Regions from separate parts of the Paraburkholderia tropica genome, predicted to be linked through region 3. Evidence: riboswitches for the same ligand, from Rfam matches in the RefSeq annotation. Region 3 holds a riboswitch; each other region holds the start of a gene.
What was found. Region 3 has a riboswitch for cobalamin ahead of G5S35_RS26535 (TonB-dependent receptor). Riboswitches for the same ligand answer to the same signal wherever they lie in the genome.
Positions count from the first base shown of each region.

Region 1: another riboswitch for cobalamin. It lies ahead of cobG (precorrin-3B synthase); the one in region 3 lies ahead of G5S35_RS26535 (TonB-dependent receptor).
Region 2: another riboswitch for cobalamin. It lies ahead of cobW (cobalamin biosynthesis protein CobW); the one in region 3 lies ahead of G5S35_RS26535 (TonB-dependent receptor).
Region 4: another riboswitch for cobalamin. It lies ahead of G5S35_RS27495 (TonB-dependent receptor domain-containing protein); the one in region 3 lies ahead of G5S35_RS26535 (TonB-dependent receptor).

Region 1 covers NZ_CP049135.1:821,598-828,720, reverse strand. The annotation lists gene G5S35_RS18565 (vWA domain-containing protein) at 1-168, shown strand, start outside; gene G5S35_RS18560 (flagellar brake protein) at 194-1,198, opposite strand; gene cobJ (precorrin-3B C(17)-methyltransferase) at 1,287-3,014, opposite strand; gene G5S35_RS18550 (precorrin-2 C(20)-methyltransferase) at 3,011-3,766, opposite strand; gene G5S35_RS18545 (precorrin-8X methylmutase) at 3,767-4,393, opposite strand; gene cobG (precorrin-3B synthase) at 4,393-5,829, opposite strand; cobalamin riboswitch at 5,881-6,074, opposite strand; gene cbiE (precorrin-6y C5,15-methyltransferase (decarboxylating) subunit CbiE) at 6,137-7,123, shown strand, end outside.
Region 2 covers NZ_CP049135.1:834,095-841,217, forward strand. The annotation lists gene cobN (cobaltochelatase subunit CobN) at 1-14, opposite strand, end outside; gene cobW (cobalamin biosynthesis protein CobW) at 46-1,131, opposite strand; cobalamin riboswitch at 1,405-1,677, opposite strand; gene G5S35_RS39500 (cobalamin biosynthesis protein) at 2,059-2,472, shown strand; gene cobO (cob(I)yrinic acid a,c-diamide adenosyltransferase) at 2,553-3,155, shown strand; gene G5S35_RS18595 (cobyrinic acid a,c-diamide synthase CobB) at 3,160-4,563, shown strand; gene bluB (5,6-dimethylbenzimidazole synthase) at 4,547-5,233, shown strand; gene G5S35_RS18605 (DUF4136 domain-containing protein) at 5,414-6,082, opposite strand; gene G5S35_RS18610 (CHASE2 domain-containing protein) at 6,243-7,123, opposite strand, start outside.
Region 3 covers NZ_CP049136.1:671,319-678,441, reverse strand. The annotation lists gene G5S35_RS26540 (ABC transporter ATP-binding protein) at 1-555, opposite strand, end outside; gene G5S35_RS26535 (TonB-dependent receptor) at 580-2,784, opposite strand; adenosylcobalamin (AdoCbl) riboswitch at 3,027-3,174, opposite strand; gene zigA (zinc metallochaperone GTPase ZigA) at 3,289-4,536, shown strand; gene G5S35_RS26525 (oxidoreductase) at 4,553-5,392, opposite strand; gene G5S35_RS26520 (AraC family transcriptional regulator) at 5,487-6,491, shown strand; gene G5S35_RS26515 (tannase/feruloyl esterase family alpha/beta hydrolase) at 6,585-7,123, opposite strand, start outside.
Region 4 covers NZ_CP049136.1:886,152-893,274, reverse strand. The annotation lists gene G5S35_RS27515 (histone deacetylase family protein) at 1-567, shown strand, start outside; gene G5S35_RS27510 (YceH family protein) at 644-1,363, shown strand; gene G5S35_RS27505 (alpha/beta fold hydrolase) at 1,450-2,250, opposite strand; gene G5S35_RS27500 (DUF4148 domain-containing protein) at 2,376-2,774, opposite strand; gene G5S35_RS27495 (TonB-dependent receptor domain-containing protein) at 3,016-4,962, opposite strand; cobalamin riboswitch at 5,054-5,251, opposite strand; gene G5S35_RS27490 (LysR family transcriptional regulator) at 5,332-6,273, opposite strand; gene G5S35_RS27485 (CoA-acylating methylmalonate-semialdehyde dehydrogenase) at 6,493-7,123, shown strand, end outside.

The sequences.
Region 1 (7,123 bases), on a different replicon from region 3:
TGGCTGTTCAGCGATGGCCGCACGACGCAATTTCCCGCGCGTCCCGCGCACGCCGATCACGTGACCGTGGTCGATTGCGAGGCGTCGGCGCTGCGTCTCGGACGCTGCCGCGCGCTCGCGCAGGCGTGGGGCGGCGCGTGCATCGACGCCGACGCAATGCTCGCCTGAAGGCGGAACGGCGCGTTCAGCGCGCTCAGCGCGCCGCGCCGGTCCAGTAGAGCACGTCGTCCTGGCGATCGAACACGTAGACCTTCATCGCCATCTGCTCGGCGGGCGTGAGGCCGTCGAGTTCGAGGCCGAGCGTGCTCAGCGGCGGCGTGCCGTCTTCCTGCTGCACGTTGCGGATCACCGCGCTCGATTCGATCATGGTGTCGAGATCGCCCGAACGCAACCGGAACGCCACGCGCAGCCGTTCGCCCACTTTGCCGAGCGCCCACGGCGCGGCAATCGAGAGCCCGAGCGCGCTGATGCCGCGCGCGAGCGCGACGCCCTGATAACCCTCGCTGTCCGCGCCGATGCCGTAACGCACCGGAAATTGCGCGCGCACGCGAATCGACTTGCGCTCGCGCAGCAGGCGGATATTGGCGGGCTTCGAAAGCACCAGATAGCCGAGCGGCGCCTGATAGATCGCGTGGATCGTGCAGACGAAGCGATACACGGCCTGGCTCGCGATGGCGACCAGTTCGACGTTCTCGCCGGGCGTGATCTCGATCGGGCGGCCATCGGCATAAGGCAGCGTGACGAAGATCGCCTCGTTTGGCGCGAAGCCAATCAGCTTGCACGGATGCATGGGCGCGCCGCTCGCGCCTTGCTGCGGGCGCAGCCCCATCAGCGCGCCGATGTTCAGATGCAGATCGCGCACGCTCGGCAGCGTGGCCGGCGGTTCGTCGCTTTTGGGGGCCGCGGCGGGCGTGGCGGACGGTCCGGCGGCGGACGCGTCGAGGTCGCCGCGGCGGGGCGCGAAATGGCGGAACAGGAAGTCGCGTTCGGCGTCGCCGACCAGCGACGCGCCGCGATCCAGCAGCAGCGTGCCGTCCTCGTCGACGACGGGCCAGTCGAGCGGCTGGCCGACCGGTAGATCGGCGGGCGTGAGCGGCGTGGCGTCGTGGGGAGTTGCGGAAACTGCAGCAGTCGCAGATGCGATTTCAGAAGCGACTTCGGAAGCCGCAGCGGAAGCGGTGGCAAGAGTGTCGGTCATCGGCGCGCCAGGGTGAGTAACAGATTCCCTGCGTTAACGGCGCGCCGCGACAAAACTTCAGTGCGGACTCAACGAGTCGCCTTGCGATTTATTCCGCATAGAAACGCGGCGTGTAGACCCATTCGCGCAGCGCTTCCTGCGCGCCGCCGCGCGGGAAGCCGCGCGTGGTCGAGGAACCGACGATCACCATCGTGCGCATATCGACATCCGACGATTGCAGTTCGCCGAGCGTCGTCGTGCGCAGCGTCTCGCCTGGGCGGCCGACGTCGCGGCCCAGCACCACGCGCGTCTCGGGCGAGCGCACCGCGCGCACGATCTCCAGCGCGCGGTCGAGCTGCCACGGACGCGCGCGCGAGATCGGGTTGTAGAACGCCATCACGAGGTCCGCGAGCGCGGCGTGATGCAGACGCTTTTCGATTACCGACCACGGCTTCAGATTGTCCGAGAGCGAGAGCATGCAAAAGTCGTGGCCGAGCGGCGCGCCGGCCTGAGCGGCGGTCGCGAGCGCGGCCGAGACGCCCGGCACGATCTGTAGTTCGACGCGCTGCCAGCGCGGATCGTCGGCGCCTTCGAGCGCTTCGAGCACGGCGGCGGCCATCGCGAACACGCCGGGATCGCCCGACGACACCACGGCCACATGGCGGCCTTCGCACGCGAGTTCGAAGGCGTGACGCGCGCGCTGCAATTCCTCGCGGTTGTCGGTGGCGTGGCGGCGCTGGCCGGGGCGCGGCGGGCCGGCCATGTCCACGTACGTCGCATAACCGACGATGTCGGTGGCGTCGTCGAGCGCGGCGCGCGCCATCGGCGTGAGCAGGTCGGCGCGGCCCGGCCCGAGGCCGAGCACCGTGAGCTTGCCGCGCGCCTGGCCGAGCGTGGCCGCGTCGAGCGGCGCGCGCGCGACGGCGAGCGCGATGCCGTGCGCGTCGTCGGCGTGCGGCGTGGCGTCGTGCAGTTTCAGGGCGTCGATCAGGTGCGCGGCACGCGCGTGATCCGCGTCATGGGCGAGATCGACGAAACGCAGCGGCACGCGCAGCACCGTCGCCGCCTGCGTGAGCGACGCGTCGCCCATCAGCGCGGCGGGCGCGAGCAGCGCCGCGAGCGAGGCCGTCGCGAGACCGTGCTCGTCGAGCGCGGCCTGCACGTGATCCGCGAGCCGTTCGTGCGCGGCGCGCACGGCGGCCACGACGCTGCGCGGATGAATCACGAGTTGCGCGGGATCGCCGTCCCAGACGTGCGGACTCACGCGGATCGCATGCGCGGCCGCAGCGTCGCGCGGCAGATCGACGTGATCGAGCCAGGGCGCGTCGCCTTCGATGCGCGTGGCGTCGCCCGCGAGCAGATCGGACACGAAACGTTTGCCCTGCGCGAGACTCGACAGCGCATAACCGTCGGGCGGATTGAGCAGGCAGGTGCCGAAGCGCAGTTCGCCGCTCGTCGTGATCGCGGGCGCGATGCCGAGCGCCGCGCCGATCTCGCGCGCCATCACGTTCACGCCGGTCAGGCCGCCGAGCAGCGGCACGACCGCGCTGCCGTCCTCGGCGAGCGCGAGCACGGGCGGCTCCGCGCCCTTGTTCGCGAGCAGCGGCGCGAGGCAGCGGATCACGATGCCCGCCGCGCACAGCGCGACGAGCGGCGTGCCGCGCCGGTACAGCTCGCGCAGATGCTCGCCGAGTTCGCTGAACGCGATGTCGCCCGGCGCGCGGTCTTGCAGCGCATGAATCTGCGCGCCCGCGTAGCACGCCTTCACGCGCTGCGCGGTGGCGAGCGCGCCCGGGCCGAGCACGATCACGGCGGGCGCGCGCAGTTCGGCGTTCATGCTTGCCATTTTTCCCCCGGCACCACGAGCAGCGAAAAATACGGCGAGGCCATCGGATCGACATCGTCGAGCGGGACGATGCGCTGGTTCGCCATGGTCGCGCGCTCGACGTAGAGCGCGCGCTTCGCGAGCCCGAGATCGGCGAGCACGCGGCGCACTTTCTCGAAGTTGCGGCCGAGTTTCATGATGACGGCGGCGTCCGCGTCGGCGAGACGGCGGCGCAGTTGATCCTCGGGCAGCACGCCCGAGAGCACCGCGAGACTCTGGTTGCGGTACACGAGCGGCGAGCCGAGCACCGCCGCGCCGCCGAGCATCGAGCACACGCCGGGCACGACGTCGACTTCGTAGCGCGCGGCGAGGCGGTCGTGCAGATACATGTACGAGCCGTAGAAGAACGGATCGCCTTCGCAGATCACGGCCACGTCGCGGCCCGCGTCGAGATGCGCGGCCACGGTGCGCGCCGCGTCGTCGTAGAAGTCGGCGATGATGGTCTCGTACGAGAGCGGCGGTTCGAGCGTTTCGGTCGTGACCGGATAGACGAGCGGCAGGCGCTCCTGTTCCGGGCCGAGATGCGCTTCGACGATGCCGAACGCGTTGCCCTTCTTGCCCTTGGCGACGAAGTAGGCGAGCACGGGCGCGGCCTTGAGCAGCCGCAGCGCCTTCAGCGTGAGCAGTTCGGGATCGCCGGGACCGACGCCGATGCCGTACAGCCGGCCGGTGCGCGGCGTGGGATTCGGTTCGTGCTCGAACATTTATTCGATCTCCGAAGCGAGTGCGTTGACGGCGGCGGCGGCCATCGCGCTGCCGCCGCGCCGCCCGTGGACGACCACGAACGGCACGCCGAGCGTCGAGGCGGCGAGCGCGGCTTTCGATTCCGCCGCGCCGACGAAGCCCACGGGCATGCCGAGGATCAGCGCGGGGCGCGGCGCGCCGGCCGCGATCATGTCGAGCAGATAGAACAGCGCCGTGGGCGCGTTGCCGATCGCGACGACGCTGCCTTCGAGATGCGGACGCCACAGTTCGAGCGCGGCGGCCGAACGCGTGTTGCCGAGTTCGCGCGCGAGCGCGGGCACGGATGGATCGTCGAGCGTGCAGATCACGGCGTTGTCGGCGGGCAGGCGCGCGCGCGTGACGCCGAACGCGACCATTTTGGCGTCGCAGAGAATCGGCGCGCCGTGCGCGAGCGCGCGGCGGCCGGCGTCGCCCGCGCCCGGCGAGAACGCGAGGTCGGCGGCGACATCGACCATGCCGCAGGCGTGGATCACGCGCACGGCGAGTTTTTCGAGGTCGGCGGGAATGTGCGCGAGATCGGCTTCGGCGCGGATCGTCGCGAACGATTCGCGATAGATCGCCTGGCCGTCGCGGATGTAATCAGACATCAAAAAGGCTCCGGGGCGCGCTGCGCGATGGCGTGCGCGGCGGCTTCGAGGGTCAGGTGGCGCGCGACGAGGCGGCCGAAACCGGCTGCGCTCGCGTCGCGCTCGTAAAGATCGTAGTGCGCCGGCGCGGCGGCCAGCAGCGTGAACGGCGCGCGGTGAGCGGCGGCGCAGGAACGCTCGCAGCCGCTCAGGTGCGTCTGCACGTGCGGCGGCAGATGCGGCGCGAGGCGCAGCGCGTCGGCCTTGGTGTCGGCGCGGCTTTTCGCGCAGCCCGCCGAGCCCGTGCAGGCGATCGTGCGCGCGAGCGGATCGGCGGCGTCGACGCTCAGGCCGAGCGCGCGCAGGGCGTCGAGCACGGGCATCAGCGCCGCGCGCGCGACGTGCGGCACGAGCGCGCCTTGCCACGGCGTGATGCGCAGCGTGGCGTCGCCGTGGCGTTCGGCGAGGTCGGCGAGCGCGTCGAGCGTGGCGGCGTCGAGGCGCGCGAGCGGCGGTTGCGCGCCGACGTAGCCGTCGCCGTTCGCGTGCAGCGCGTGCGCGCCCAGGCGTCGCGTGAGATCGACGCGCGGGCGCTGCCAGTTCGCGGGCGCGTGGTGATCGGCGGCGGGCTGTGGCGTCGGGATCGCGAAATCGGCATGACGTTGCGCGGCGTCGAGCAATGCAGCGGCGCCGTGCGAGGCGATCACGTCGCGCATGCGCAATTGTTCGGGCGCGGCGAGATCGAGAAACGCATGCAGCAGCGCGCGGATCAGCGCCTGAACCTGCGTGGCGGCGATGGAGCCGGTCGCGCCGTCGTCCGGACAACCGGCGAGACCGAACGCGAAACGCGTTGCGTCGCCTTCGCGCGTGGCCGCGAGCCAGATATCGTGCGGATGATCGAGCGCCGCGAGTGACTCGCCGCCGTCGATCAGCAGGGCGAATTTCGGCGACAGCGCGGCGAAGCGCGGCTCGTTTTGCAGCATCGCGACGAGCGGCGCGGCGAACGTCGTGGTGTCGAACAGCGCGTGCGGATCGAGGCCCGCGAGCGGGCTCAGCATCAGATTGCGCAACTCGTCGGCGGCGCACAGATTCGCGGGCGTCTGCACGCCGTTCGCGGGGCCGAGGCCGCCGGCGATCAGCGCGGCCGTGAGCGCCGCTTCCTGGCCCGCGCGGACGCCGCGAATCTGCACGTTGGCGCGGTTGGTCAGTTCGAGCGTGCCGTCGGCATCAGTGCGCGCCGCGTGCGCGATGGCGCGCGCCTGGGCGGCGCTCAGCACGCCGCCGGGCAGACGGATGCGGCACAGTCCGCCGTCACGCGCCGCGACGACGCGCACGAGCCCCGGACACGCCGAGCGGCGCGCCTCGGCAAGCGTGGCAGGGGACGAAGCGGGCTGCGAATCGTAATTCAAGGGACACCGTGGTTGCGTCGCGCGAGGCGGAGCGCCCCGGCGCGGCATGCGCTGGCGGGACGATGGCCGCCGGTACACCCCGCCCGGCATGGGCTCGCACGAACAGTCGTTCGGCCGGCAGGTCTCCTGGCTCGCAGGTCGGCGGCCGCATCGGCCTTCCCGGTAAAACCAGTGGCTCGGGTGGATGCGGTCTCGCTGCTCACAGTCGCGGGGGCGGCCACAGTTTTGCTGTGTTCCCTTTTATGCCGTCGAGGTTTTCAGGCCCGTCCGGCGCCGGCGGAAGCGGTATTATGCCCGTTTTCCAGCGTGCTCCGCGAGACGAAACGGCGCGCGCGCAACCCGGAACGGAGATCGGATGCAGGGCAGGCGGGCGTGGCTGACGGTGATCGGCATAGGCGACGACGGATACGCGGGACTCGGACGCGCCGCGCGGCGCGCGCTGTTCGAGGCGGATGTCGTGACGGGCGGCGAGCGTCATCTCGCGATGCTGCCCGCGCGCGTGGGCGCGCGCCGCGAGGCCTGGCCGCAGCCGTTCAGCGTCGCGCCGCTGCTGGCGCTGCGCGAATCGTCGCAATCGCAGTCGCGCGTATGCGTGCTCGCGAGCGGCGATCCGATGTGCTTCGGCGTGGGCGCGACGCTCGCGCGTCATGTGCCGATCGATGAAATGGCGGTGCTGCCCGCGCCGTCGTCGCTGTCGCTGGCGGCGGCGCGGCTCGGCTGGGCCTTGCAGGACGTGGCGGCGGTGTCGCTCGTCGGCCGTCCGCTCGACGCGCTGCGCCGCCATCTGTTCGCGCGCTCGCGCGTGCTTGCGCTGAGCGCCGACGGCCGCACGCCCGCCGCGCTCGCGGCGCTGCTCGCCGCGCAGGGTTTCGGCGCGACGCGCCTGAGCGTGTTCGAGCATCTGGGCGGTGCGCTCGAACGTCGCATCGAAGGCCGCGCCGATGCGTGGCAAGTGGACGAATGCGCCGCGCTCAATCTGGTCGCGTTCGAATGCGAGGCCGACGACGCCCGGCGTGCCGATGCCTGGACGCTCACACCCGGCCTGCCCGACGACGCCTTCCAGCACGACGGCCAGCTCACCAAGCGCGATGTGCGCGCGCTCACGCTCGCGCGCCTCGCGCCGACGCCGGGCGCGCTGCTCTGGGACGTGGGCGCAGGCAGCGGCTCGATCGGCATCGAATGGATGCGCGCACATCCCGCTTGCCGCGCGATCGCGATCGAAGCGAACGCGCAGCGTCAGCGCTTCATCGAGCACAACCGTAACGCGCTGGGCGTGCCCGCGCTGCAACTGGTGGCGGGCCGCGCGCCCGATGCGCTCGCGGGCCTCGCCGCGCCGGACGCC
Region 2 (7,123 bases), on a different replicon from region 3:
CGCAGCAAATGCATGGGTGTCGCTCGTTGAACTGCGTGCTCGGTGTTATTGCGCGGATGCGGTTTGCGCCGCGGCCAGCGCCGCGTCGAACGCGCCTTGCAGCGCGGCGGCGTCGAGCTCCTCGCCGATCAGCACGAAGCGGCTCGCGAGTGGCTGCGCCGCGCTTTCCTGCACGTTCCAGCGGCGATCGAAATAGCTGTCGAAGCGGCGGCCCACGCCCTGAATCACGAGGCGCATCGGCGCGCCCGGCAGCGCGGCGAAACCCTTCACGCGATAGATCGTGTGCGTATCGACGAGCGTTTGCAGCGCCGCGACCGCCGCGTCGCGCGACGACACCTGCGCCTCGACCACGACGGAATCGAACTCGTCGTGATGATGATCGGCGTCGTCGGCGGAACCGTGGTGATCGTGGCGCAGATGAATGCTTTCCTCCGACGCGGCTTCGAGACCGAGCAGCGTGTGCAGGTCGAGCTTGCCGTGCTGCGCGCGCACGATCTTCACCTGCGGCGGCAGTTCTTCGCGCAGCTCCTCGATGAGCGCGTCCTGCGCGGCGGCGTCGATCAGATCGGTCTTGTTCAGGATGACGAGATCGGCGGCCGACAGCTGGTCTTCGAACAGTTCGTGCAGCGGCGATTCGTGATCGAGATTCGGATCGGCCTTGCGCTGCGCATCGACGGCTTGCGGGTTGTCCGCGAACTGGCCGCTCGCGGCGGCGGGACCGTCGACCACCGTCACGACCGCGTCGACGGTGAAGGCGTTGCGGATCGACGGCCAGTTGAACGCCTGCACGAGCGGCTTGGGCAGCGCGAGGCCCGAGGTTTCGATCAGCACGTGGTCGATGTCGGCGCGGCGTTCGAGCAGTTGCTCCATCACCGGGAAGAATTCTTCCTGCACGGTGCAGCAGAGGCAGCCGTTGGCGAGTTCGTAGAGCTGGCCTTCCGTTTCGTTGCCGTTCTCGTCGCAACCGATGCCGCAGCCGCGCAGGATTTCGCCGTCGATACCCAGTTCGCCGAATTCGTTGACGATGACCGCGACGCGCAGGCCGCCTGCGTGCTGAAGAATGTGGCGCAACAGCGTGGTTTTGCCGCTGCCGAGGAAGCCCGTGACGATGGTGACGGGGATTTTGCGCATCTGCATGAGGAAGCTCCTTCGGCGCATGGGCCGCAGGTGAGGTGCGCCGCGCCGTGCGCGTCGCGCGTGAGCGTCCTGGCGGGTGGGTCGTCGCGTGGCGTGCATGACGGCACATGCAATCAGCGTAGTTCGCGACGTGCGCGAAGCACAGGATCGCGGCGCGCTGCATGACGCCATCGGTAACGATACGGACGATACAACCGGTCTGGACGCGCCACGGGCGAGGCCCGGCATGACGCAGAAATCATGGACGCGGCGCCGCAACCCCGCAGCGCGCGTCCCGCGTATCTGGCCGGTATCCGGACTGACGAGTCACGCCGCTTCGCCTTCCCGCGCGGCGCGCCATTCAGGCGCGCGTCGCACAGTGGCCATGCATGCGGCGCATGCGATGAAGCGGCTTGCATCGACCTTGCGGACGATGCGCTCGTTGTACCGTTGCGGGTGCAGTTCAGGTTGGCCGTGCCCGTGGCGGGATGGCTCCCTGATTCCCGTTTAACTGCGTGCGAAACGTACGCGTACGCGAGCACCAGAGTGCGTGCGAGTGTAGGCGCGGGTGCGCTGCGCGTCAACCTGGACGGGCGACGGGCGCGGGCCATTGCGGCGATGGGCGGTGTCTGTGCGGTGTCTGTGCGGTGTCCGTGCGGTGTCCGTGCGGTGTCCTTGTGGCATGCGGGCGGCGCCGGTTCCGTGCGCGTTCCGGATCGTTTCGCCCAGGCCGGCTGGAGCCGCGAGGCCGCCTGTCCGAGCCGCGAGGCGCGAAATGCCTGTGCTATCGTATGCGCGAATTTACGCCGTTTTCGGCCGATTTCCGCTTTTTCCACGCATTACGCCCCCGACTTTCCGCGCTCCGTGACTCCCGCCCCGCCCGCCGACTGCTTGCCCGATGCCGCCCCGGCAGCGGACAATGCGGCGCCGCTCGCCCAGGCGATCGCGCTCGCGATCGGCATCGGCTGTCGCCAGGGCGTCTCGGTTGCGCAGATCGAGGCCGCCGTGCAAGCCGCGCTCGGCGCGTGGCCGCTCGCGAACGTGCGCGCCGTGGCGACGCTCGATGCGAAAACCGCCGAGCCCGCGTTGCGCGCGTTTTGCGCGGCGCACGGGCTGCCGTTGCGGGGATTCACGCGCGAGCAGGTGCAGGCGACGGCGCGGCAAGCGGCATCGGCATCGGATTCGATGGCGGATTCGGCTCCGAGCGCGGCGGCGCTGGCGCGTTTCGGCGTGCCGGGCGTGTGCGAACCGTGCGCGCGTCTCGCGGCCGATGGCGGCGCGCTGCTACGCGGCAAGCTCGCGCTCGACGGCGTGACGGTGGCGCTCGCCGCCATCGCGCCCGATACACGACGCTGATGCAGGACGCCCGACGCCCGCATCGCAAGAACACGCATCACCCGACACTCATTGCATTCACAACAGGACGCTTCGCGACGATGAAAACCGACCCGGAATCGCACCAACGCATGACCCAGCGCCGCCGCGAAGGCCACGAAAAAAAGCAGGCCGCCGCGACGCACGAAAAAGGCCTCTTGATCGTCAATACCGGCAACGGCAAGGGCAAGAGCACGGCGGCCTTCGGCATGGCCGTGCGCGTGCTCGGCCACGGCATGAAGCTCGGCGTCGTGCAGTTCATCAAGGGCGCGCTGCACACGTCCGAACGCGACTTTCTCGCCAGCGTCGCGCACTGCGACTTCGTCACGATGGGTGACGGCTACACCTGGAACACGCAGAACCGCGACGCCGATATCGCCACCGCGCGCAAGGGCTGGGACGCCGCGAAGCGCATGATCGAGAGCGGCGAATACGGCATGGTGATCCTCGACGAACTGAACACCGTGCTCAAGTACGAATATCTGCCGCTCGACGAAGTGCTCGGCGTGCTGACCGCGCGCGGGCCGATGCAGCACGTCGTCGTCACGGGCCGTCACGCCGCCGACGAAATGATCGAAGCCGCCGACCTCGTCACCGAAATGCGCCTCGTGAAGCATCCGTATCGCGAGCAGGGCGTGAAGGCGCAAAAGGGCGTGGAGTTCTGACGCGATGAACGCGACGGCGACGAAGACGAAGACGGCGGCGCGCGTGGCCTGCCCCGCGCTCTTCATCAGCGCGCCCGCCTCGGGCCAGGGCAAGACCACGCTCACGGCAGGGCTCGCGCGTCTGCACCGGCGTGCCGGGCGGCGCGTGCGCGTGTTCAAGACCGGCCCCGACTTTCTCGATCCGATGATTCTCGAGCGCGCGAGCGGCGCGCCCGTGTTCTCGCTCGACCTGTGGATGGTCGGCGAAACGGGCTGCCGCGCGCTGCTCGCGCAGGCCGCGCAGGAAGCCGACCTGATCCTGATCGAAGGCGTGATGGGCCTGTTCGACGGCACGCCCAGCAGCGCCGATCTCGCCGCCACGTTCGGCGTGCCGGTGGCCGCCGCGATCTCCGCGAAGTCGATGGCGCAGACCTTCGGCGCGATTGCGTTCGGCCTCGCGCGCTTTCGCGCCGACGTGCCGTTTCACGGCGTGCTCGCCAATCACGTCGGCTCGCCGCGCCACGCACAGATGTTGCAGGAAGCGCTGCCGGCCGATATCCGCTGGCTCGGCCACGTCGCCAGCGACGCGGCCTTCGCGCTGCCCGAGCGTCATCTGGGCCTGCATCGCGCCGACGAAATCGGCGACCTCGACGCGCGCATCGAACGCGCCGCCGACGCGCTCGAAGCCACCGCGCTCGCCGCCCTGCCGCCCGCCGTCGAATTCGCGCTGCCCGACGTTGCGTCCGACGTTGAATCCGGCGAGGCGTCCGACCTTGAATCCGATGCCGACGCCAACGCCGCGTCCGCGCGCGCGCCGCGCCTGCTCGACGGCCTGCACATCGCGATCGCGCGCGACGCCGCGTTTTCGTTCATCTATCCCGCGAATCTCGCGCTGCTCGAAACGCTGGGCGCGCGCCTGAGCTTCTTCTCGCCGCTCGCCGACGAAGCCGCGCCCGCCGACGCCGACGCCCTCTATCTGCCCGGCGGCTATCCCGAACTGCACGCGGCCACGCTCGCGGCCAACGCGCGCTGCGCGCAGTCGCTGCGCGCGCACGTCGCCGCGCAGCGACCGCTCGTCGCCGAATGCGGCGGCATGCTTTATCTGCTCGAAACGCTCACGTCCGCCGACGGCGCGTGCACGCCGATGCTCGGCCTGCTGCCCGGCGCGGCGGTCATGCAAAAGCGCTTCGCCGCGCTCGGCATGCAGCGTCTCGACAGCGCGCGCCACGGCACGCTCACGGGCCACACGTTCCACTACTCGCGCGTGAGCACGCCGCTCGACGCCGAGCTGCACGCGCGCCACGCGCACACCGGCGCGGCGGGCGAGCCGGTCTATCGGCACGGCACGATCGTCGCGACTTATATGCACGCCTACTGGCCTTCCAATCCGGCCTTCGCAGCCGCACTTTTCCATGGCACAGCCCTTTGACGAAGCCGAACGCGCGGCGGTCTACCGCGCGATCTACGAACGGCGCGACATGCGCCACTTCGCGCCCGGTCCCGTCGATCCGGCGACGCTGACGCGTCTGCTCGACGCCGCGCATCACGCGCCGAGCGTCGGCTTCATGCAGCCGTGGCGCATCGTGCGCATCACCGACGCGGCCGTGCGCGCGCAGTTGCAGGACGCCGTCGAGCGCGAGCGCCTCGCGACCGCCGACGCGCTCGGCAAGCGTCGCGAAGAGTTCATGAAGCTCAAGGTCGAGGGGATGCGCGAGTGCGGCGAACTGCTCGTCGTCGCGCTGATGGATCGGCGCGAAGCGCATATTTTCGGCCGCCGCACGCTGCCGGAAATGGACCTCGCGTCGGTGGCCTGCGCGATCCAGAACATGTGGCTCGCGGCGCGCGCCGAAGGGCTCGGCATGGGCTGGGTGTCGATCTTCGACGTCGACGAAGTGCACGCGCTGCTCGGCATGCCGCCCGGCGCGAAACCGGTGGCGATTCTTTGCGTCGGCCACGTCGCGGAGTTCTATCCACGGCCGATGCTCGAAATGGAGCGCTGGGCGCAGCGCAAGGCGCTCGGCGAGTGCGTCTACGAAAACCGCTGGCCGGATGCGGCTCAGGCGGGCGACGCGCCCGGCGACTCGCAAAACAAGGGCTAAAGTCCGAAGCAGACCGCCTCGACGTTGTTGTTGTCGGGGGTGATGAGAAAGGCGCCGTCATAATCGGGCGCGGAGTCGCGCCGCAATCCGGGCCGCAATCCGGGCCGGCCGTCGCCGATACCGCACGCTGTCCGTTGCCGCAGCACGCGAAAGCAGATTCGCGTGCGCGGCGGTCTTACGTCACTGCGCTTGTGGCTTTACCGAGATCACGTCGGGCATCGCCTGATTCGCGTGTTGCGCGTCGTTTTGCGCCCCCTCATGCGGTTTCATCGTCACGCGCCATTGCGCCGCGCCCGCATACGGCAGTTGCGCCAGCGCGCTCGCGACGAGATACGGCAGCGCCTGTTGCGCATCGGCGTTACGGTCGCGTTTGACCGCGCTCACCTTGTAGGCTTCGTGACCGTCGGGCAGCGCGAAGAAGCGCAGCGTCAGCGAGTGCACATAAGGATGGCCGAACCACGGCAGCGACGGCGCTTGCGCCGGCACGCAGCCGCCCACGCAATGACCGTCCGCGACGGTAACATCGGCGGGCCGCGACGCCCATGCCGCCGACACCAGATAGTGCGCCGTATCGGACGCACCCGCCTGAACCGGCGGCGCTTCTTTGAAACCGCGCTGCGCCAGCGCCGCGCGCAGCAGCGGCTCGGCGGACAGCGGCGCATCGGCGCCGGATTGCGCGGTCCTGGCCGCCTGCTCGTCTTCAGCGGGCGTGTGCGCGAAACGGTAGCTCGCGCCCGGCGCACCGGTCTCGGCGAGGCCGCCTTGCGCGCGCACGTCGGCGCTCGGGTTCGCGCAACCTGCCAGCGCGCCCGCCATCGTCAGGGCGCAGATCGTCATCGGGATCTTCACGGGACATACTCCATCGGAATCCTGGCCGGCCAACGCCGGCGGCATCTCATCGCATCTCATCGTCCGGACGCGGCGCACGGCGCTGCGTTCCGGCAAAACGCGCGCACATTGCGCGCTCCATCCGGGCTGACTTCCGTGTGACTTCGCGTAACTTCGCTGCTTATTCCGGCGCATCGAGCGCAGGCAGCGACATCGTCAACGTGGTGCCCTTGTCGGGCTCGCTTTCGACGTGGACCTCGCCGCCGTGGCGCGTCACGACCGTCTTCACGAACGCCATGCCCAGCCCCGCGCCGCTCACCTCGGGCCGCTTGCCCGCATGAAAACGCCGGAACGGCTCGAACAGCTTCGCCTGATCTTCGAGCGGAATGCCGTAGCCGTGATCGCGGATCGAGCAGATCACGCGCGGCGGCCGGCTCTGCGCGATCGCGATACTACAGACAATGCGCGTGTCCTGCGGGCTGTACTTCACCGCGTTGTTCAGAATGTTCACGAGCGCGCGCGTCATCAGCGAGCGGTCGGCGTTGATCCAGCCCATTTCGTCGCCCTCGAACGCCGTCTCGATCTGGATGCGCTTCGCCCTCGCCTGCGGCCACACTTCGTCGCTGGCGTCGATCATCAGTTCGGCGAGGCTCGTCGGCTCCAGCGCATAGACCTGCGATTCCGCGCGCGCGAGCTGCACGAAGTCGTCGGCCAGCGTGAGCGAGCGGCGCGCGTAGCGCTCGATGCGGTCCATGACCTCGCGCACCGGCGCGGCCGCCAGCGTGCCGCGCTCGCGCTCGGTTTCGACCAGCGCGACGATCGACGCCTGCGGCGAGCGCATGTCGTGCGAAAGCAGACGCAGCGCATCTTCGCGCTGACGCTCGGCGTCGTGCAGCGCCGTCACGTCGACGAGACCGGCGATCCAGCCTACCGCCTGGCCCTGCGCATTGGTGCAGCTCGCGTAGCGCAGCAGATAGTCGCTGCCGTCGCGCGCGCGCACTTCCACGCCGCGCTCCATCAACTGCGCGAATTCGCCGCGCGCCGGATCGAGCGGCGCGGGCC
Region 3 (7,123 bases):
CAAATCGATCTGATGGCGTGGATCGAGATGGTTGGTGGGTTCGTCGAGCATCAGCACGCGCGGCGCCTGTACGAGCGCACGCGCGAGCAGCGCGCGCTGGCGCTCGCCGCCCGACAGCGTGGCGAAGGGCCGTGTGCGTGCGTGGGCGAGCCCGACGTCGAGCAGCGCGCGCTCGATGCGTTCGCGGTCCTCGGCCGTTTCGCCCGCGAGCGCGCGTTGATGCGGCGTGCGTCCCATCGCGACGACTTCCGCGACGCTCAGGCCGAAATCATCGGGCGCGTCCTGCAGCAGCACCGCGATGCGCTGCGCGCTCCAGCGCGCGCTCTGCGCCCAGACGTCGTCGCCGTCGAGCGTGATCGCGCCGCGCTGCGGCTTCGCGTAACGAAACGCGCAACGCAGCAGGCTGGTTTTGCCGCTGCCGTTCGGCCCGATCAGACCGACGAATTCGCCGGGCTTCACGTCGACGTCGATGGCGTGCAGCAGCGCACGCGCGCCGCGTTCGCCGCGTTCATCGTGTGGCGACCAGTCGAGTCCGTCGATCTGCAATGACGTCATAATTCGGCATCCTGAGGAAATGAATCAGAAACTCAACGTGGCCGTGACCCAGCCCGAACGCGGCGCGCCCAGCAGCCATTGGCCGCCGTCGTTCTGCGTCGTCACCGCGTAGGTGCGGTTCGTGAGATTGCGCAGATAGAGCGCGAGCGTGAGGTTGCGCGTAGCGCGCCACGACGCCGAGGCGTCGATCAGCGTGTAGCTCGGAATCGACACGGTGTTCGCCGTATCGCCGTAACGGCGGCCCACGTAATGCACGCCCGCGCCCGCGCGCCAGCCCGGCATGAAGGCCCAGTCGAGCCACACGTTCGCGGTCTGCTCGGGAATGTTGTACGGCACGTTGCCCGCGCGCGACACGCTCTGGCCATTCACGCTTTCGTTGAAATCGTCGTAACGCGCGCGCAGGAACGAGGCGTTCGCGTCGATCGACCAGCCGCCGCCCAATTGCAGCGCGCCCGTCCATTCCACGCCGCGCGACGACTGCTTGCCGACCTGCTGCGTGAGATCGGGATTCGACGGATCGGTGCTCAGGAGATCGCGCTTGACGATCTGATAGAACGCGAGCGTCCACGACGCGCGGCCGCCCCACCACTGCTGCTTGACGCCCGCTTCCCATTGTTCGCCGTTGGCGAGAGAGAAGTTGCTGCTCGACTTCGAGAGCGTGACGAGCGAGCCCACGCCCTCGGCGCCCGTGGTGTATTGCGCGTAGACCGAGAGATCCGGCGTGAGCGAGAACACGAGGCCGGTGCGCCAGCCCGTGTGCGCGAAGGTGCGATCGAACGACGACGCGGGACCGCTGACCGTCGCGAAGGTATCGCGGTGATAGTCGATATGGTCGTAGCGCAGGCCCGCGATCCACGCGAGGCGGTCGGTCAGTTCAAGGCGGTTTTCGGCGTACACGGACGCCTGGCGCGTGCTGGTGCGAAATTGCGGCACGGTCGGATCGGGGCTCGAAAACACGCCCGGATCGAAGCCGTATTGCGGCACGATCGACGAGCCGTCGTAGGGAGAATTGCTGGTGTCGAGAAACGAAATCTGATTGAAATCCGCGCCCACGACGAGGCGGTCCTGGCGGCCGAGCAGATGGCCGTCGAAGGTCGCGTCGAGCGTATCGCCGACCTGCCGTTCGTGATGGAGGATTTCGAGGTAATCGCTGCGCTGCACGTTGCCGTCGCCCATCAGCGTGTAGCTTTCGCTGTCGCGCCAGTGACGGTTCGTGACCAGATAGTAGAGCTGGTTGCGCACGGTGATGCCGGGCGCGGCGCGCCATTGCGTGTTCAGGCGCGTCCACTGGTCGAAGTACGCGATCGACGCATTGCCGACGTTGTAGTTCTGGCGTTCGAGCGCGGGATCGAGCTGACCGTCCGTCACCGGCACGCCGAAATAACGCGCGGGCATTTGCCGGCCGTAGTCGTAATCGAGCGTGAACGAGAGACGCGGATTCACGTCCAGACGCAGCGCGCCGCCGAGCGCGGTCGTGTGCGATTCACCGCGCGGCAGCCAGCCGTTGTTCCGGTCGTCGGCGAGATAGAAGCGGTAGGAAAGCATCGGGCCGAGCGCGCCGGTCGTGTCGAGCGCCACGCGTTTTTCGCCATAGGTGCCCGCGCCGAGCTGGATCGTCGTCGCATCGTCGCGTTGCGGCGCTTTCGGCACGACGTTGATGACGCCGCCGATGCCGCCTTCGCCGTAGAGCACGGTGGCCGGGCCGCGCAGCACTTCGATGCGTTCCGCCGACCACGTGTCGAACGGGAACGACACGGTGCCCGCGCCCGCGTACATGCGCAGGCCGTCGTAAAGCGTGGTCACCGATTCGGGGCCGCTGAAGCCGCGCACCGAGACCGAGGTGCCGCCGTTGCCGGGCGCGGCGTCGGTGGCGAAACCGGCGGCGCGCGTGACGGCCTGGGTCACGTTGTTGTCGCCGCGCGCGCTCAGTTGCGCGCTGCCGATGGCGTCGACGCTTGCGGGCGTGTCGAGGCTGGAAAGGCCGAGGCGGCTGCCGGTGGTGAGCGGCGTGGCGAGGTCCGGCTTGCCGGACGACGCGGTTTGCGACGACGCGGCGTTCACGCGCACGGCGGGCAAGGTCGATGGCGAAGCGGTTGAAGACGCGGCGTCGGCGGATGAAGCGCTGTCGCTTTGCGCGAAAACGTGAGCGGCGTGAGCGAGGCAGGAGCAGGCGAAGGTGCCGTGCACGGCGAAGCGCCGCGCGCGCGAAAGCGGTGTGGATACGTCCATGCTTATACGGTGTGCGTTGTTGTTATGCGAGGTGTGCGGGGCGCGCGGCGTGCGAGCGCGTACGCAGGCCCGCGTCGAGGCGATCGACGCGAAAGCGAAAAGCGGGCAGCGAAACGGAGTGCGACGGAGCGACGAACGCCTAGCGGACCAACGTCAAGCCGATGCCGACGCGCGAATGAACGTTCGAGACGAGGAACGGGCGGCGAGCGAACGCGCGCCGCGAGGTGTCCGGTGCAGACATGCTGATTTCTCCAGGGGTTTCGCGCCCCGAAAATGCGATTGATGTGCGCCGATGCCCAGGTCTGACTTTCGGCGCGAAGGCCGATCACAGTGGCGCGACCGCGCTGGATTTGCACCAGCTTCCGGACATGGCGACAGAATTGTAAGGCACGCGGCCCGCCCGGAGGCCCGATTCCGTCGTTGCTGGCTTCGTAGAGAATGTTATAACATAACAATTATTCGGGCTAGCGCCCCGATCCCCACACTCGTCGAAGGAGTCATCCGATGGATTCACGCTTGCCGGTCACCGTGCTGTCCGGTTTTCTGGGCGCGGGCAAGACCACGCTGCTCAACCACATCCTGAACAACCGCGAAGGGCGGCGCGTCGCGGTCATCGTCAACGATATGAGCGAGGTGAACATCGACGCCGCGCTCGTGCGCAACGGCGGCGCGGAACTCTCGCGTACCGACGAAAAGCTCGTGGAAATGAGCAACGGCTGCATCTGCTGCACGCTGCGCGAGGATCTGCTGCTCGAAGTGAACCGGCTTGCGCGCGAAGGGCGCTTCGATCAGCTCGTGATCGAATCGACGGGGATTTCGGAGCCGCTGCCGGTGGCGGAAACCTTCACGTTCGCGGACGAAAGCGGCCAGAGTCTTTCGGACGTCGCGCGTCTCGACACGATGGTGACGGTGGTCGACGCGTTCAATTTCCTGCGCGACTACGGCTCGCAGGACAGCCTGCAGACGCGCGGCGAATCGCTCGGCGACGAGGACACGCGCACGGTCGTCGATCTGCTGATCGAGCAGGTCGAGTTCTGCGATGCGATCGTGCTCAACAAGGTCGATCTGATCGACGACGCGGGGCTCGAACGGCTGACGGCGATCCTGCGGCGGCTCAATCCGCGTGCGCGCATCGAGGTCGCGGAATTCGGCCGCGTGCCGCTCGATCGCGTGCTCGATACGCGTCTGTTCGATTTCGAGGAAGCGTCGAAAGCGCCGGGCTGGCTCGCGGAGCTGCGCGGTGAGCACACGCCGGAAACCGAGGAATACGGCATCACCAGTTTCGTGTGGCGCGCGCGCAGGCCGCTGCATCCGCAGCGTTTCTGGGCGTTGATCAATTCGGAATGGCCGGGCGTGGTGCGCTCGAAAGGCTTTTTCTGGCTCGCGAGCCGGCCGACGCACGCGGCGTCGTGGTCGCAGGCGGGCGCGGTGTGCCGGCACGGCATGGCAGGGTTGTGGTGGGCCGCGGTGCCGAAGCATCGCTGGCCGACCGATGAGGAGTCGCTCGAATTCATCGAAGGCAACTGGGACGAGACAGTGGGCGACGCGCGCCAGGAACTCGTGCTGATCGGCATGGAGATGGACGAAGCGGGCTTGCGCGCGCGGCTCGATGCCTGTCTGCTCACCGACGCCGAAATGGCCGAAGGGCCGCAGGCGTGGATCGCATATCGCGATCCGTTCCCCGCATGGAGCGACAACGGCGCCGATGAAGCGGACGCCGCCGACGCAGACGCAGACGAACTGCGCGCGTAGATCGCGCGCGTTTCGTTTAACTGTCCGATGCGTCCGTCGAGATCGTCACGCTTTCCCACGCGGCGATCTCCTTTTCGAACGCGGCGAGCTTGCCGCGCACGAGACCGAGCGCGTCGGAGCCCAGCAACAGATGCGCGGGCGGCGTCTCGGACTCGATCGCGACGAGCATCGCACGCGCCGCCTTGCGCGGATCGCCGAGTTGCTTGCCGCTCTTTTCCACGCGCGCCTGGCGGATCGGATCGAAGATCGCGTCGTAATCGGCGATTGCGCGCGGCGTGCGCTGCATCGAGCGGCCCGCCCAATCCGTGCGGAACGAACCCGGCGCGACCGCCGTGACCGCGATGCCGAGCGGCGCGACTTCCTTGCCCAGCGACTCGGAAATGCCTTCGAGCGCGAACTTGCTGCCGCAGTAATAAGTGATGCCCGGCATCGTGATGTGGCCGCCCATCGACGTGATGTTCAGGATGTGGCCGCGGCGACGCGCGCGCATGAAGGGCAGCACCGCCTTCATCATGGCGACCGCGCCGAATACGTTGACGTCGAATTGCTGGCGCATTGCTTCGAGCGACGATTCTTCCATCACGCCCTCGTGGCCGTAACCGGCGTTGTTGACGAGCACGTCGATGGGGCCGACGCCCGATTCGATCTCTGCGACGACGGCGTCGATTGCGTCGAAGTGGGTAACGTCGAGCACGCGCGCCACGGCCCGTGCGTGCAGCGTCTCGAACTCGCTCTGCGCCTGCGCGCTGCGCACCGTGCCGACGACCGTGTGACCCGCCGCGAGCGCCTCTTGCGCGAGGGCGCGACCAAAACCGCTGCTAACGCCCGTGATGAGCAGAATTTTGCTGGATGCCATTTGCGTTTCTCCCGGTTGGTGACTGATGCATGCATACTAGTCTTGATACCGAGACCGGCTAAGGCCCAATTCCAGAATATTCTTGCCTGAAACTATGAATGCCAAGCGCACCCCGTCCCGCAAGACCGAGCCGGTCGGCGCGGCTGAATGTAGCGAGCAACGCACCCAGGAACGCATCCAGAAACGCACGATCGCGTTGCTGCGCGCCCTCGCGCCCGACGAAGGCTACAACCTCACCGCGTTGCCGAGTGTGCGCGTCCTGCGCTCGAACCGGCCGCTCGCGCGCACGCCGGTGCTCTACGATCCGGGTATCGTGATCGTCTGCCAGGGCCGCAAGCGCGGCTATTTCGGCGATCAACTTTATCTTTACGACGAACGCCATTACTTGGCCGTCTCCGTGCCGGTGCCGTTCAATATGGAAACCGAGGCGAGCGAGGCGCGCCCGCTGCTCGCGCTGTATCTGCACCTCGACTTCACGCTGGCCGCGGAACTGGCGATGCAGATCGACCGCGCGGGCCCGGCCGAACCGGTGCAGCCGCCGCAAAGCATGATGTCGACGCCGATGGACGATGCGATGCAATCCTCCGTGCTGCGGTTTCTCGAAGCGTTGCATCGTCCGCTCGAAGCCGCCGTGCTGGGGCCGAACCTGTTGCGCGAACTGTATTTCCGCGTGCTCACGGGCGCGCAAGGCAGCTCGATGCGCGAGGCGCTGTCGACGCGCGGGCAGTTCGGGCGCATCGGCAAATCGCTGCGGCTGATCCACGCCGGTTATGCGCAGGACCTCGACGTGACGCGACTGGCCGAGGAAGCGGGCATGAGCGTGCCGAGCTTCCACAGTCACTTCAAGGCCGTCACGCAGGTTTCGCCGATGCAGTATGTGAAGTCGACGCGGCTGCATCAGGCGCGTCTGCTGATGGTGCGCCAGGATCTGACCGCGGAAGCCGCGTGTCATGCGGTCGGTTATACGAGCGCGTCGCAGTTCAGTCGCGAATTCAAGCGCCTGTTTGGTTTGTCGCCGGCCGCGGAAACGAAGCGCATGCGCGAGAGTTTCTCGATTCCCGAGGCGTTCGACGATGCGGTCTTCGTGTCGTCGCATTGAAGCCGACGCACGCAACGGCTTGAACGACGAATCGCCGGACCGGCACAACCGCACCGGTCCGGCGATTCGATTTACGAAGATTTAGCGCGAGAATTACGGCGCCGCGACCCCGAGCATTGTCGGCGTGTACGAGGTGTAGAAGCTCGAACCGGCCCAGCTATGCGTCGGCTCGTTGTAGAGCGCCGCGCCTTGCGTCCAGTTCGCGCCGTTGTGCCAGTCGCCGCTGCCCGCATACTGCGCGACGGCCGGATACGGATACACCGGACGGCTCGCCGTGACCGCGTTCGACGAATCGGTCTGGTACGTCATCACCGCGTTCGGCGCCGTACCGTGCTCGGCCCAGGCCGTGATCTGCGAAACGAGGTCGATGTTCGGGAAGCCTTCGCCGCCGCCGCAATGACCCACGCCCGGCACCAGATACAGCCGCGCGAAATCGTTCACGGTCAATGCGCCCATCGTGTTCTGCATCGCTTCGTAATACTGGATCGTGAACAGCGGCGAGATATGCTGATCGGCCCAGCCGTGCCACAGAATCAGCTTGCCGCCCGCCTTGTTGAAGGCCGAGAGATCGGGATTCGTCGCGTCGTTCAGCGGGTGATTCGCCTGCAGATAGTTCGTGTAGAAACTCGCGT
Region 4 (7,123 bases), 210 kb from region 3:
CGCGACGTGATGGGCGGCTACTGCTACCTCAACAACGCGGCGCTCGCCGCCGCGCACTGGCTCGCGCAAGGCGCGCGGCGCGTGGCGATTCTCGACATCGACTATCACCACGGCAACGGCACGCAGTCGATCTTCTACGATCGCGACGACGTGCTGTTTGCCTCGCTGCATGCCGACCCGCTGCTCGACTATCCGTATCTGCTCGGTCACGCGGATGAAACCGGACGCGGCGCGGGCGAAGGCTTCAATCTGAACTATCCGCTGCCGTGGGGGACGGATTGGAGCCGCTACGCGCAGGCGCTCGATCACGCGGGCGCGCGCATCGCGGGCTTCGGCCCCGACGCGCTCGTCGTCTCGCTGGGCGTCGACACCTTCGAGGGCGATCCGATCTCGCGTTTCAAGCTGAAATCAGCGGATTTTTCGCGTATCGGCGCGCGTATCGCCGGGCTCGGTCTGCCCACGCTGTTCGTGATGGAAGGCGGCTATGCGGTCGAAGAAATCGGTGTGAACGTGGTCAACGTGCTGGCCGGTTTCGAGGAGCACGCGCTCGCGCGGGCGGCGCGCTAGCACGCACGAGGGTTCCGGCAAGCGGCTCGGGGCGGGTATGATCGAATCCCGTGCAAAACTCTTGCCTGACCCGCCTATGAATTCTCCCGCCGAAGGTTCCTCGCCGCGCGCGTTGCGCGCGCTCACGCCGCTCGAAGCGCGCATCGTCGGCGTGCTGGTCGAGAAGCAGCATACGGTGCCCGACACCTATCCGCTCTCGCTGAACTCGCTCACCTCGGGCTGCAACCAGAAGACGGCGCGCGCGCCCGTGATGAACGTGAGCGAAGCCGAGGTGCTCAGCGCCATCGAAGACCTCAAGCACCTGAGCCTCGTGTTCGAAGGCAGCAGCAGCCGCGTGCCGCGCTTCGAGCACAACCTGAACCGCGTGCTCGGCGTGCCGACGCAGGCCGGCGCGCTCCTCACGGTGCTGCTGCTGCGCGGCGCGCAGACGGCCGCCGAACTGCGGCTGAACTCCGCGCGTCTACATGGTTTCGCCGATGTGTCGTCGGTGGAAGCGTTTCTCAGCGAACTCGCCGAACGCGAGCCGCCGCTCGTCGTCAAGCTGCCGCGCGCGCCCGGCGAGCGCGAGAGCCGCTGGATGCATCTGCTGTGCGGCGAAGTCAGTCTGAGCGTGCCCACGTCCTATGCGGGCGAGCGCGACAGCGTGGCGGAAGGCAGCGTTTCCTCCGAGGATTTCGAGGCGTTGCGCGCCGATCATCAGCGTCTCGCCGATGAAGTCGCGCGTCTGCAACAGCTCGTCGAGCGCATGGCCGGCGAACTCGGCATCGCAATCGACAAGCTGGAAGCGTCCGAGTAAGGCGGCAACGATAGCGCGCACGATGGATTCGATTTCCGGATCCACCGTGCTGCATCGTGCCACCTCGTATGAACCTCAGGCGGCACTCACTGCGCCTTGCGCGCCGCCTCGATAATCACGTCGGCCACTTGCTGCGGCTGACCCGCCATCGCCACGTGGCTCGCGTTCACGTGCGTCACCGTCGCGCCGATATGCGCCGCCATCTTCGCCTGCAATTGCGGGTCGATCATGCGGTCGTGCGTGGGAATCACGAAGTACGACGGACGGCCACGCCACGCGGCCTGATCCACCTTTTGATCGATGCAGCCCGAGAACCACGGCGCCTGCGTGGCCGCAATCAGGCGGCGCTGCGCGAGCGGCAAGTCCTGCGCGAAGTCGTCGAGCACCGCTTCGGTCGAGAGCGTCAGATAGCCCGCCGAATCCTTGCGCAGCGCATTCGCCCACACGGGCGGCGGCAGTCCCTTCGTGATGTCGCTGATCGACTGGCCGTCGTCGGGCGCGAACGCGGCCACGTAGACGAGCGCCTTCACCTTGTCGTCGTTACCGGCTTCGCTGATCACCACGCCCGCCCACGAATGGCCGACCAGCACCACCGGCCCAGTCTGCTGATCGATTACGCGCTTCGTTGCGGCCGCGTCGTCGGCGAGCGAACTGAGCGGATTCTGCACCGCCACCACATGCAGCCCGCGCGCTTCGAGCAGCGGGATCACCTTGTCCCAACTCGAACCGTCGGCGAATGCACCGTGCACGAGCACGACGTTCTTGCCTTGCAGATCGGCGGATGCGGCGGCTTGAGCCGCCGGTTGTGCGGCATGCGCGGCGGGCAAGGCGAAGAGTCCGCCCAGCAGACCGGCGAACGCGAGGGACTTGCGAAGAAGACGAAGCATCGTCTGACTCCGTGGAATGAGTGTGGAAAAGAGAGGAATGGTCGGCAGAACGCCGGGCGAAGGCGCGCGTGATTCAAGCGTGATTCAGGCTTGTTTCAAGCACGCGCCTCGCGACGGCCGGCGCATTAGGAGTGGGCGTAGATCGGTTCGAGGCCGACCTGATCCGCCTGCGCGCCGGAGAAGTCGTGCAGCGTCGCATGCGCGGGCTTGACGTGCGAGCCCGAAGCCGAGCTGCCGCTCGTCACGCCGCCGAACGAGGTCTGCACGGCGTTGGCATCGGCGTCATGCGAAGGCGCGTTGACGTGCGCGACGTCCTGGCTCGCGGCGATGCGCGCCAGCGCGGCCTGGAGGTGAACCGGATACTGGTTGTTATCGCTCGACTGGCGATAGCCGGCTTGCTGAAGCTGGACCAGTTCCGCGCGCACCTGGGCGCGGGTGAGGCCTTGCTGGGCCGGCTGGGCGGCGAACGAAAGCGCGGGAACGGCGACGACGGCGGCAGCAACGAGGGTACGAACGAGGTTCATGGTCAATCTCCAGTCGATGAGTGAGTGAGTCGGTCGGCGCACTGTTGTCTGTGTTCAACCTTGCGTTGGAGATATTTGAACCGCTGGACGTATCTGGCTTGTTTCCGTCGTCCCCCTTTATTGCAAGCGAGTTTTTCCCGCGGCGGCGCAGATACATTGCGGTACAAAACCGCGCGCCGCCGCGAGACGTTTCCGCTCAACTCCGCTCAACGATTGCTAACGAATCGCCGTTCGAACGCGCTCAGAACGTGTACGTGATCTTGCCGAACGCCGTGCGGCCCAGCGAGTTGTAGCCGTATGCGGTCGAGTAGTCGCGATTGAACAGGTTCGAGAGCGTGGCCGACAGCGCGAGATGCGCATTGATCTTGTACGTGGCGCGCAGATTGACCGTCGTGTACGAGGGCAGATACGTCGTGTTGTACTGGTCGTCGAAGGTCGAGCCACCGTAGAGCAGCGAAATGCCCGTGCTCAGCGCGTGCAGATGAAACGCGTCCCACGTGTGATCGACGCTCAGATTCACAGTCTGACGCGGACGCCGGTTCAACCAGGTCTGATCGCTCACGTCCTGCGGATTGAGCAGCCCCGCCGCGACGCTGACCAGCGTGTTCGCCCCAAGCGTGCCCTTGTACGAGAGATCGATGCCCTGAATATGCGCTCGGCCCACGTTGACGGGCAGGAAGGTCTGCGAATCGTAGGTGATGAGGTCGTGCACGCGCGTGTCGTAGAGCGCCGCCGTGAAGGTGCCGATCGACGTCGCCGCGTCGAGCGCCACTTCCACCGTGTCGCTGCGCTCGGGTTGCAGATTCGGATTCGCGTAGCCCGGATAGTAGAGGTCGTTGAAGGTCGGCAGACGGAACGCGTTGCCGTACGACACGCGCGCGGTATAGACCGGCGTGATCGCCCACGCGAGCGCCGCGTTGCCCGTGTTCACGCTTTGCCCCTGTACGATCTCGTGGCGCCCGGCGAGGAACAGCGTCCAGTCGCCGAGCGTCGCCGACTGATGCAGCGAGACGGCGGAATCGTTGCGCGCGGGCAGGCCGTCCGGCACATCGACGGGAAGATACGCCTGCTCGCGCGTGAAGTCGTACGCGAGCTTGGTCTCGCCCGAGAGCGCGTGACCGAACAGCGTGTGACCGGTTTCCTGATGCGTGATCGACGTCGACGTGCTCAGGCGCGTCGAATCGATTTCGTCGGTCGGCATGCCGGGGTCGTTCGCGTAGAGGAACTGGCGGTCGTACGCATAGCCGAACGACTGGTCGAACTGCGTGGTCGGCGTGATGTCGAGATGAAACGCCACGCCGGTCGTGAGCTGATGATCGCGCTGGCGATCCGCGTAGCCCGCGTTGTCGTACGAGAGATCCGAGCGGTGATAGAGCGCGAAGGTCGAGATCGACCAGTTCTCGCGCGCGTAGCCAAGACGCGCGTCCACGTCCTGCGCGTGATACGGATTGCGGCCGTCCTCGTGACCGTAGGCCCACGGCTTGGTCGCGTCGATGCCCGCGGTGTTGTAGTCGTGCAGACCGAGCGAATACGTGAGTCCGCCGAGCGCCGCGAGCGGCCCGCTCGACGGCACGGTGCCCGAGGTGCGCAGCTGCGTGTCGAAGGTCTTGTTCGAGCCGCCGCCGAATGACACCGTGGTCTGGTTCGGCTGATTCGAGGCGTGGCGCGTGAAGAGCTGCACGACGCCGCCCACCGCATCCGCGCCGAACGACGCCGCCGCCGGGCCGGAAATCACTTCCACGCGATCGAACGCCGAGGTCGGCAGATCGGCCCACGCGGCCGTGCCCGTGGTCGCCGAGCCCACGCGGATGCCGTCGATGAACACGGCCACCTGATTGGCCGCCGAGCCGCGAATGCTGACCGACGCCGTCGCGCCGGGACCGCCGCTCTGCGAAACGCTGACGCCCGGCAGCGTGGCGAGCGCCTGCGTGATGCTCGGGTCGATCGGGTCGAGCCGGTCGAGATCGGCGCGCGTGAGCACCTGCGTGCTGGCGTAACGCTGATCGAACGATTGCGGCAGATGCTGCGTGTCGCCAACCACGAGAATGTTCGGCAACGTGGCGTCGGCCTGGGTTGGTTCAGCGCTTTCTTCAGCACTTTGCGGTGACGTTTGCGCATAAGCGCCCTGCCAGGCGCAGGCCGCGACGGCGGACGCGAGAACGGTGGAAGCGAATTGACGATACTTCATGAGCAGACAGATCCAGAGGTCGAACTGTCCTTGCAACGGGCGGCCGCGCGGGCGGCGCGCGCGCATCGGGACACCCCGCCCTTTGCGGCTGCTTGGACCTCGGTCGATGGCAGGTCTCCTGGCTCGCGGGTCGTCGCCCGATGCCGGCCTTCCCGGTTTCCCAGTGGCCCTCGCTGGCATGGACTCGCCGCTCACAGTTGCGGGGACAGCCGCAGACTTCCGGCGCGCGCGCCGTTACTGCGTTCCCTTTTGATCCCGTCGCCGGGAACCATCAGCGCGCGAGCGTAAAGGCGGCGCGTTCCGCGCGTCAACCTCCGGCGCGCCGGGCGATGCGAAAAAACGTCAGATGCGACTCGCCGCCCGCATCGCTCATTCGAGCGGAAAGCCCTGCCTGAAGGTCTGACGCAGAAAATCGGCGAACAGCGTCACCGCGCGCGGCACATGCGCGCCATAGGGCCGCACCACGTGCAACTGCGACGCGAACGCCCCCACCGGCCGCCACGCCGGCAGCAGCACGACGAGCTTGCCCGCCTGCAACGCGGCCTGCGCGCTGAAATCGGGCAGCAGCGCAATGCCCAGATTTTCGAGCGCGGCGTCGCGCAGCGCCTCGCTGTTATTGGCCGACACCGGCCCGTTCACGGTCACGTTCACGCGCGACTGCTCGGCGCGCCGCCCGGCTTTTTCGAACGACCACGCGCCCGACCCGAGCGTGCGCGGATAGTAAAGACAGTCGTGCTGCGCGAGATCGGCGGGCGTTTGCGGCGTGCCGCGCAGCTTCAGATACGCGCGCGTGGCGACGATCACCGAACGCGTGTCGCAGAGCTTGAACGCCACATGCGTTTCCGGCACCTGCGCGCTGTGGCGGATCGCGAGATCGAAACCCTCGCTCGCGATCGACGTGAGCCGGTCGGACAATTCGAGCTGCACGCGCACCTCGGGATTCGCGCGCGCGAACTGCGCGAGACGCGGCACCAGTTGCTGACGCGCGAAGGCCACGGGCGCGGTCACGCGCACCGTGCCGCGCGCGACGTCGGCCATTTCGCGCACGCTCGCGAAACTCGTGGCGATGCGCTCGAACTGCGCGCGCGTGTCCTCCACGAGCCGCCGCCCCGCTTCCGTGAAGCGCACGCTGCGCGTGGTGCGCTGCACCAGCGCGACGCCCGCCACGCGTTCCAGTTCGGCGATCCGCTGGCTCATCGCGGCTTTGCTCACGCCGAGCCGCGCAGCGGCCGCCGTATAACTGCCCTGCGCCGCCAGCACGTTCAGCCAGTGCAAATGGGTCCAGAGCGCTTCGACGTTCTGCGTATCCACGAAATGACTCCCGCCCCGAATCCTCAAAGATGCGCCGATGATAGCACCGCGCCCGCGTATCTTTCAGCGCTGCGCATGGCGATTGTTCACGCTGGAAAACAATCAATTCAGCCTGCGTGGCTGTGCAGACGCCTGCCGCCTCCGTACACTGGCCGTCATAGTGATGATCAACCGATGCTCAATCGATACTCAATCGATACCCAACTTCGAGGAGATGACATGCAGCCCTTTACCGATTCCGCGGACGTAGTCAACTACATCGGCGGCAAGCGCGAACGCGGCGCGGGCGACCGCACGCAATCCGTCTTCAATCCGGCGACCGGCGCCGCCGCGCGCCGTCTGGTGCTGGGCGAAGTCGCCGACGTCGACGCCGCCGTGGCGAGCGCGAAAGCCGCGTTCCCGGCCTGGCGCGACACGCCGCCGATCCGCCGCGCGCGCGTCATGCTGCGCTTCCTCGAACTGATGAACCGCCACAAGGACGAACTCGCGGCGATCATCACCGCCGAGCACGGCAAGGTGTTCGCCGACGCGCAAGGCGAAGTCGCCCGCGGCATCGACGTGATCGAATTCGCCTGCGGCATTCCGCAACTGCTCAAGGGCGACTACACCGAGCAGGTTTCCACGGGCATGGACAACTGGACCGTGCGCCAACCACTGGGCGTGGTCGCGGGCATCACGCCGTTCAATTTCCCGTGCATGGTGCCGTGCTGGATGTTCCCGGTCGCGCTCGCGGCGGGCTGCACCTTCGTGCTCAAGCCGAGCGAACGCGATCCGTCGGCCGCGCTGTTCATGGCGCGTCTGCTGACCGAAGCGGGCCTGCCCGATGGCGTGTTCAACGTCGTGCAGGGCG